Regions from separate parts of the Tepidibacter sp. Z1-5 genome, predicted to be linked through region 2. Evidence: riboswitches for the same ligand, from Rfam matches in the RefSeq annotation. Region 2 holds a riboswitch; the other holds the start of a gene.
The links. A riboswitch is a leader RNA that binds a small molecule or an ion and turns the genes downstream of it on or off. The one in region 2 is predicted to bind glycine.
Positions count from the first base shown of each region.

Region 1 (5,026 bases), on a different contig from region 2:
GTTGTGGATATATAGCACCTTGTTCTAAGGCAGCTTTTATAAGTGGCTCTTGCATAGAACAGTTAGTACTAAAGAATGCTGTATCTTTTCCAAGCTCAGCAACTTTTCTTGGAACATCTTCTAATATAAATTGCTGTGCTCCAGGAACACCTGCATCTCCTGTTGGATCTGGAGCTGTTGCATCTACAAAATCCATATTTAACTTTTTGCAAGTTTCTCTAAGTAAATCTCTTCTCATGGCAAGTAATTGATACGACATATGTCTTGGGAAAGAATAGTGAACAAGTTTTGTAGCACCCATTTTTTTAGCTTGTTCTGCTATAGTAGTTCCCATTCCAAGTTCATCTGCTTGAAATACTACATCAGCTTTTGATGCTATCATATCTGGATCTTCTCCTGGAACACCAACTATGAATAGCATATCTGGTCTTATTTCTCTAGCCTTATCTATAGCTGCTGATACCCCTGGTATACCTTGAACTATAACAATCGCTTTAACTTCTGGATCTGTTGCCATGCTCATAACATTTGCTATAGTTGTTTCTTGTTCTTTCATAAAGTTATCAGGATATGTTTGAAGAACTATCATATCACCATATTTTTTCTTCATTTTTTCTGCTGCTCTATACTCCTCTTCACCTTGAGATACTGTGCCTGTCATAATTCCAATTTTAAAACCTTCTTTTTTTTCAGCTACTTGACCACAGCCAACAAGTCCTATAATCATAACTGTTGCCATAAATATGGCTAAAATCTTCTTAATCATTTTTAACCCCCTTTTAATTTGTTAATATATAGATATGCATGTACTATATGTTTTAATGCATATTATATTAATAATTCCAATTAAATTTATGAAATGCAACACTTAATTGAATATTCAACATATGAATTATTCTTTTTTTGAAATTTTTCTGTTTTGCAACTAATTTTTGGGGAATAATATATTAGGTAATATTTTTATTATTTATTTAGAAAGGGGATTTTTATGTCTAAAAAAGATTTATTAGAAAAAGGAGCTGTCCTTCAAAGAGACAAAGAAACTTATGCAATAGCACCACATCTACCTGGAGGAATTATATCAACTGACACCTTAAGAAAAATTGCAGATACTGCTGATAAATACAATGCACAGGCAGTAAAAGTAACATCATCTCAGAGAATAGCAATTGTAGGTCTTAAAGAAGATGATATAGATAATGCCTGGGAAGATTTAGAAATGAAGCCAGGGGCTGCTATAGGACTTTGTGTACGAAGTGTTAAGTTCTGTCCTGGAACAACATTTTGTAAAAGAGGACAACAAGATTCAGTAGGAGTAGGTATGAAATTAGATGAACTATATCACGGAATGAATCTTCCAAATAAGCTTAAAATAGGGGTTAGCGGATGTCCAAATTCATGTGCAGATAATCATTTTAGAGATATTGGTATAATGGGTACGCCTAAAGGATTCAGGATTCAAGTTGGAGGAAAAGGAGGCTTAAAGCCTAGATTAAGCAATACTTTATTTGAACATGTTGATGAAGATGAAGTATTCAAAATAATAGATAAGGTAGTCAAGGTATACTCTAAGAATGCACTAAAACATGAGAGATTAGGATCATATATAGATAGAGTTGGATTTGAAGAATTTAAAAAGGAAATAGAATAGCAAAAAAGACCCCGTACGGGGTCTTTTTATTATTTAGTAACGTTATGGTTAGTATTTTCCCAAAACTCTGCATTTTCTATACCATGTTTTTTTGAATTGAATACAGGGTCTTTTCCTTCTGCCATTTGGTCTTCATAGTCTTTAAGTGCTATAAGAGCAGGTTTTGCCATTATAAGTATTGCTATAACATTTAACCAAGCCATTGTTCCAACACCTACGTCTCCTAAAGCCCATGCTAAATTTGCAGTTCTTATAGCTCCATAAAAAGTAGTTAAAAGCATTGCAAATCTTAAAACATTTATTAATGATTTGTTATTACTTTTTCTAATTAAATAAGCAACATTAGTTTCAGCAATATAATAATATGCCATTAAAGTAGTAAAAGCAAAGAAGAATAAAGCTATCGCAACAAATGCACTACCAAAAGATGGGAACAATGTTTCAACAGCTCTTTGTGTATATATAGGACCTATTTCAACATCTCCTAAATTATTAGCTATAAATCCTCCAGCTCCATCATAAATGTTGTACATACCAGTAATTAAAATCATAAATCCAGTAGCTGAACAAACGAATAAAGTATCTATATATACTGAAAATGCTTGAACTAATCCTTGCTTTGCAGGATGTGAAACTTCAGCCGCTGCTGCTGCATGTGGGCTAGTTCCTTGACCCGCCTCATTTGAATAAATACCACGCTTAACTCCCCAAGAAATAGCAAGACCTAGTATACCAGCAAATGCAGGCTGTGCTCCAAATGCACTCTTAAATACTAATACTATAACTGATGGTAATTGAGATATATTTACAATTATTATGATAAGTGCAACCAATATATAACCAGTAGCCATAACAGGTACTATTATTTCAGCTGCTTTACTTATACGCTTAACTCCACCAAATATTATAAGTCCTAAAAATACAACTAGTATTATTCCTGTCACTATAGGATTTATTCCAAATGCATTATTAAGTCCTGCTGCTATACTATTAGACTGAACTCCTGGTAAGAAAAATCCCATTGCTATTATAGTTGCAACTACAAATATAGTAGCATACCATTTATTATTCATTCCCTTTTCTATATAATATGCTGGTCCTCCACGATACTCTCCATCTTGTTCAACCTTATATATTTGAGCTAAAGTAGCCTCAACATAAGCTGAACCTGCTCCTAAAAATGCTATTATCCACATCCAAAATAGTGCTCCTGGTCCTCCCATGGCTATAGCAGTTGCAACACCCGCTATATTTCCAGTTCCTACACGACCCGATACAGATAGTGCAAATGCTTGGAACGAAGACACACCTTTTTCTGACGAGGATCCACCAAATAATAATCTTACCATATCCTTGATAAGTCTAACTTGTAAAAAACGAGTTCTGATAGAAAAGTATATCCCAGCTCCTAAACATAGAATAATAAGTGCTTTGCTCCAAATCAATCCATTTATAATGCCGACTATATGTTCCATATGATTCCTCCTTTTAAATTTTTTTGATTCTTTGATGCAAAAACAAAACTTGAAATTATAAAACATTGAAAAGTAAAACTGAAATCTTAAATGATAAGTAAAACAAAAAGATGTAAAGAAGAGAAATCAAAAAAGTCAAATCATAAAGATTTGACCTCTGGGATTTATTCCGATAAGAATAATCTCTGTCCTTTTACCTGAGAGTTTGACTAATATTTCTATTAGCTTTCCCCTTCGGTGCTCTCTATTGAGTCTCTCCAGAGGATCGTCTGATAACGCTTTTTCATTATCTTCATCCGAACTATTCAATTAATCTCTTTATACTTTAATATACAATTAAAGTCAATCAATTATTCTTAATTTTCTAATTATTTCAAATTTTCATAGCAAATTAAACTTTTTCCATTTTCAAACCAATGTTTTTTTAAACCCATTTGTTTTTTTGCAATCTTCTAAATATTATGTTTTTATTATTTATTGCCTTATAACCCAATATATTATAGAATTAATATGTTAAATTTTATTCTACTTAGGGGGTTTTTTATCTTGAATATAGCATTAATTGGAGCAGGAACAGGTGGCAAAAATATTATACAAGCAATAAACGATGTGGATTCTATAAATATATCTTTAGTTATAGATAGAAATTTAGATGCACCAGGTATAGTTCTTTGTAAAAATTTAGGTATAGATTATTCACAATCTATAGATGATTTAACTAATCACAATGTTGATATAATAATAGAAGCTACTGGAAATAATAACGTTATTAAATTATTACAAGAAAAATTTAGTCATAAATGCACTATAATAGATTCTACTGGAGCTCTTTTAGTAATGACTCTAGTAGATAGAAATATAGATACTCTATCTCAACTTAACAACCATATTTCCATAATTAGAAATACTTCAACTATAGTAAAAACTGAATTAGACGACATATCATTGTCAATAGATAATATGCATGGTATAAGCGATACACTTTTAAATTCTACTAAAACTTCTATAACACACATACAAGATACTGATAAAATAATAAAGTATGTAAATAAAATAGCTCATCAAACTAAAATACTAGGTATAAACGCTACTATAGAAGCTGCTAGAGCTGGTCAAGCTGGAAAAGGATTTTCTGTAGTTGCAAATGAAGTTCAAAAGCTCGCTACAAATAGTGAGGGATTTGCTAGAGAAATTAATGAAATACTTGGAAAAATAACAGATGAGATAAAAACCATATCTAATGAAGTAGATAAACTAAAAAATCTTTCAAAAGCTCAAACGGATTCTTCTAATAAAGTACAAGTTGCCGTTGATAAACTAATAACCGAAACTTCTATTTAAAATTCGCTTCATGCTAACGCATGGCTCATGTCGCCAACGAGCCCTCCGGGCTTCGTTGCTCAAAATAGTTGCAAGTGTAGATTTTTAATAAATGTTATCTATTAGATTCAAAATCATATAAGTTCCTTAGAAATTAAAAAATACGCCATGGCATGGCGTATTTTTTTAATCTAATATTTTAACATCAGTCATATGACTTCTCTTTCCAAGCTTTAAAACTTCTATACCTTTAGAAGTCTTAGTAGATTGAAGCTCTATATCCTTAGTATTTATAGTAGAGAATTTTTTATTATTTTTATAAAGTTCTAAATCAACATCATCCTTTATAAAAAGCATACGAACAAGTTCTGACTTATCAGAATAAGCTTTTACTAACTTTCTTCTATTAGTCTTAGTCTTATAATTTTCAATATGAGTTTTAGCTATTTTTGCATCCTTAAAGCAATAAAGCATATACCCTTCATAATTATTAGAAAGACACATATATATAATATTTTCATCTTCTTTTAACTTTAATAAATTAGTTAAATACTCCCCTAAAGAACTAGCTTTACAATCA
Region 1 covers NZ_JBBMMD010000077.1:11,969-16,994, reverse strand. Annotated here, with positions in the region: gene WJW32_RS13530 (DUF3798 domain-containing protein) at 1-766, opposite strand, end outside; gene WJW32_RS13525 (hypothetical protein) at 989-1,651, shown strand; gene WJW32_RS13520 (alanine/glycine:cation symporter family protein) at 1,681-3,126, opposite strand; glycine riboswitch at 3,302-3,397, opposite strand; gene WJW32_RS13515 (methyl-accepting chemotaxis protein) at 3,673-4,467, shown strand; gene WJW32_RS13510 (DNA gyrase subunit A) at 4,633-5,026, opposite strand, start outside.
Region 1: another riboswitch for glycine. It lies ahead of WJW32_RS13520 (alanine/glycine:cation symporter family protein); the one in region 2 lies ahead of WJW32_RS06125 (alanine/glycine:cation symporter family protein).

Region 2 (5,026 bases):
CGGAGTTATACTTGCAACTGGAGGATTTAGTGGAAATGTTGAAATGAGGAAAAAATATAATCCTAAGCTTGATGATAGATATAAGACGACTAATGTTAGTGGTGTAACAGGTCATGGTCACGTTATGAGTCAGGAGCTTGGAGCTAAATTTATTCATATGAACTATATTCAAACTTTCCCGATTTCTAATCCAAATACAGGAGAACTTTCTCATGTTGGTGGTTCTAGATTTGACGGAGCTATATTAGTGAATAAAGATGGAAAAAGATTTGTAGAAGAGTTAGACAGAAGAGATGTTGTTTCTGAAAATATATTAGCTCAAGAGGGACAAGTTGCTTATTTGATTTGGTCAAAAGAAATTGAGAAAATAGGAAATGGAACAATAAATCATGAGGCTGAAGTAAAAAGACTTATGAAAGACAATCTTTTTGGGGAGTTCAAAACTATAGAAGATGGAGCTAAATTCTTCGAAATAGATAAAGATATTTTAAGAAACACTCTAGAATCTTACAATAATTATGTACAAAATGGTAAAGACGAAGAGTTTAATAGAAGAGGGAATTTAGTATCAATAAGTGAAGGTCCTTATTATATTCAAGTAGTCGCTCCAGCAGTTCACCATACAATGGGTGGTGTAAGGATTAACGATAAAAATCAAGTAGAAAAAGAAGATAAAACTATAATTCAGGGACTATATGCTGCTGGAGAAATAGTAGGAGGAACTCATGGTACTAATAGGCTTGGAGGAAATGCTATAACAGAAGTTTTAGTATTTGGAAAAAGAACTGGAGAAAGTATTGTAAGTAATAAATAGCAAAAATGGATATACTAAAAAATAGTTTTATTAAATAATATTAAAAAAATCCCTATAAATAGGGATTTTTGAATTTCTCGCGAAATAAATTTGTTGAAATTCAACTGAAATCTATTTCATTAGTAGTCTTCAGTTCTACAAATCTTTCACCTAAAATATTGTTGTGGTGCTCTATAATTTGAGAAGAACTCAATACTTTACTATCGAAAGTGCTATGGGCATCTTTAACTAAAATATTTTCATACCCCATACTAAATGCCCTTCTACAAGTAGTATCTATACAAAATTCTGTTTGCATACCAGCAATAACTAATTTGCTAATTTCTTGTTTTTTCAATACATCATTTAGAACTGTTTGGTAGAAAGAATCCCATGTCTTTTTCTCTACAATTGTTTCTGATTCTAATGGTTCGACTCTAGGGTGTATTTTCCAAGTTGATTTTCCTCTGCCGAACTCATCATCATATTTTCCAGTATGTTGAACAAATATTACTGGAGTATTAGTTGAACGAGCTTTTTGTAATAACTTATAGATATTATCTAATACTTTTTCACAGTTGTACAACTTAGCATCTTCATATGAAAACATTGCAACTTGTACATCTACAATCAATAATGCTGTCTTATTATTCATTGAACCAACTCCTATTTTATTTTTTATTGTATTTAATACAATGATTATCAGATTATTCCATTCAAATAGTATACACTAAATATATGAATTAAAAAATGAAATTTTCTCCAGGGGACAAATTTGATTATAATAATGCTGGATACATACTGTTAGGATTGATAATTGAACAGCAGACAGGAATGAAATTCCAAGATTATATACAAAAAAATATATTTAAGATATGTAATATGGATGATTCAGGCTATTTTTCACTGGATAAATTACCAGAAAGATGTGCATATGGTTATATTGAAGATGAAGAAAATAATACATGGAGAACAAATATGTATTCTATACCTATTATAGGAGGTCCTGATGGAGGAGCATTTGTTACAGCTTTACATATGACAAAAATTTGGAAAGTTTTATTTGATAATAAAATATTAGACAAGGATATTACTGAAAAACTATTAACACCGCAAGCAAATTGTGCAGATGGTTGGTACTATGGTTTTGGTGTATGGATTGTAAAAAAGGAAGAAAGAATTTATAAGTATTGTATTATGGGAAGTGATCCAGGTGTAAGCTTTAGATCATCAGTATATAAAGATGAAAATATTCAAATTAATGTTTTAGGTAATACAGATTGGGGAGGGTGTACTATTACTAAAAGAATAGAGGAAGAACTTAAGTTAGATGAAAAGAATATAAGTTTCATCATATATGAAAACTATAATAGTGAAGTAAAAAAATTATTAAATAAATATATACAAGTATAAAGTATTTATATGTATTATAGATACTTTTTTAGAATTGAAATTAAATTCTAAGGTTAAACTATCTGTATAAAAATATAGATAGTTAGGAGTGAAATTAATGCAGGAATATGTAAAAGGAAAACCTATATTTACTAGTATAAATAATATCAATAATCAATACCCGTATTTAACGGAGGATTTAGAAACTGACGTAATAATTGTAGGTGGTGGAGTAACTGGAAGTATATGCTCTTATTATATGTCTAAAAATAATATAAAATCTGTAGTGATTGAAAAAGGTAGAATAGCTCATGGAAGTACTAGTGTTACAACATCTCTTTTACAATATGAATTAGATGAAAATGCATCTGAACTTAGAGAGACTATTGAAAGCAAAGATATTGTAAGAGCATACGAACTTGGACTGTGTGCTTTAAAAGAAATAGAAAAATTCGTAGATGAATATGGTAATAAGTGTGATTACATAAAGAGAGATACATTACTTTATACAGCTAAAAACCTTGAAAAAAATGGTATTAAAGAAGAGTATAAATTTAGAAAAGAGAATGGATTTAATGTTGAATATATAGATGAGTCAGATAATCTGTATAATTTTGACTTAAAGGCTGGACTATTGTCAAAAGAAGGAGGAGCTGAGATTGATCCATATAAATTTACTAATCACCTTCTTGAAGTGAGTATGAAAAAAGGTGCCCTTGTGTATGAAAATACTGAGGCGAAAAAAATAGAATATTTAAATAAAGGGGTAACTGTTCATACATCTTACGGATATAAGATTAGGGCAAAAAAAGTAATTGTTGCTACAGGGTATAATACTAGCTTGTTTACGAATGAAAATTTTGGAACTAAGTATAATACATTTAATATAGCTACTAAACCAGTCAAAGAGATTATAGGGTGGAAAGATAGAGTATTGATTAGAGATAATTCGGATCCATACAATTACCTTAGAACTACAAAAGACAACAGGTTGATTATAGGTGGAGAAGATGTGGAGTTTAAAGAAATAGAAAATGAGGATATAGCTTGTGCAAAATATTCTATTTTAGAACAAAGGCTTAAATCTATGTTTAAATATATAGATGATATAGAGGTGGAGTATAAATACTGTGGATGTTTTGAAACGACTAAAGATAACTTGGGATATATTGGACCTGATAAAAAACATGAGAATCTATGGTATTGTCTAGGGTATGGAGCTAATGGAATATTATTTGCTATCTTAGGTGGTATTATGTTGAGTAAATTATATTATAATGAAAAAGATCAGGATATGAGATTGTTTCAGATAAATCGATTTGATAATTAAAGTGTATTACAAAAAAACAAAGTATTATATTATTGACAATTCAAAATGAAAATAATATAATACTTTCTTAATAAGACAAACAAAAATTTAATAGATGTTTTGGATGAAGGCAGCGGGAGAGCGCAATATCACCGAAGAAGTAAATCTTTCAGGTAAAAGGACCGTTGTTGGACAAATCTCTGGAGAGACTCTACGGAGCACCGAAGGAGCAAACTACATTTAATTATGTATGTGAAACTCTCAGGTAAAAGGACAGGGAAATTTTTTCCCCGCTTTTTAAAATTAAGTTACAATAATAAAAGCAGGAGGTAAATGTTATGAATCAAATTAATCAAGTTGCACAATCTATCAATTCTTTTATATGGGGACCACCACTTCTCATATTACTCGTTGGTACGGGTATCTACTTATCATTTAAACTAGGTTTTTTACAAATATTCAAACTTCCATTAGCACTTAAATATCTTTTTTCTGAAGATCCTGAAGCAAAAGACATGAAGGCAAAAGGTGATGTATCTGCTTTTGCAGCTGTATGTACAGCTTTATCAGCCACTATAGGTACAGGAAATATAGTCGGGGTTGCTACGGCAATAAGACTTGGAGGACCTGGAGCTTTATTTTGGATGTGGGTAGCTGCATTTTTTGGTATGGCTACAAAATATGCAGAATCACTTTTAGCAGTTAAATATAGAGTTGTAGATGATAATGGGCAGATGTCAGGAGGCCCTATGTATTATATTGAGAGAGGATTAAAAAATAAGTTTCTTGCAAAATGTTTTGCTGTATTTGGAATAGGTGTTGCTTTCTTTGGTATAGGAACATTTGCACAAGTAAATTCTATAACATCAGCTGTTGAGATAGCTTTTAATGTTCCGGTTATATTAACAGGAATAATACTTACTGTATTTGTTGCTATGGTTACTCTTGGAGGAATAAAGAGTATAGCGAAGGTTTCGCAGGTTATAGTTCCTTTTATGGCTGTATCATATATAATTTGTACATTAATAATACTTTTGTTAAATGCAGGTCAAATTCCTGAGACAATAAGTATTATAATTAAAAGTGCTTTTAGCCCAACAGCTGCGGCTGGTGGATTTGCAGGATCAACAGTTGCACTTGCACTAAAGAGTGGGGTATCAAGAGGTGTATTCTCAAATGAATCAGGACTTGGTTCTGCTCCTATAGCTGCAGCTGCTGCTAAGACTAATTCTTGCGTAAGACAAGGTTTAGTTCAGATGACAGGTACATTCTTTGATACTATAATAGTATGTACAATGACAGGTTTAACTTTAGTTCTTACGGGTATGTGGAGTAATCCAAATGTTGAAGGTGCTGCTGCTACAACTGCTGCATTTAGAGCTGGACTTCCTACTATGCCTATAGTTGGAGAATTAATAGTTACTATAGGACTTATATTCTTTGCTTTTACTACTATACTTGGTTGGAATTATTATGGAGAGAGATGTACTGAGTATTTATTTGGAGTTAAAGGAATAAAACCTTATAAATAT
Region 2 covers NZ_JBBMMD010000024.1:34,854-39,879, forward strand. Annotated here, with positions in the region: gene WJW32_RS06105 (flavocytochrome c) at 1-814, shown strand, start outside; gene WJW32_RS06110 (cysteine hydrolase family protein) at 915-1,448, opposite strand; gene WJW32_RS06115 (serine hydrolase domain-containing protein) at 1,544-2,206, shown strand; gene WJW32_RS06120 (NAD(P)/FAD-dependent oxidoreductase) at 2,304-3,515, shown strand; glycine riboswitch at 3,619-3,689, shown strand; glycine riboswitch at 3,692-3,774, shown strand; gene WJW32_RS06125 (alanine/glycine:cation symporter family protein) at 3,833-5,026, shown strand, end outside.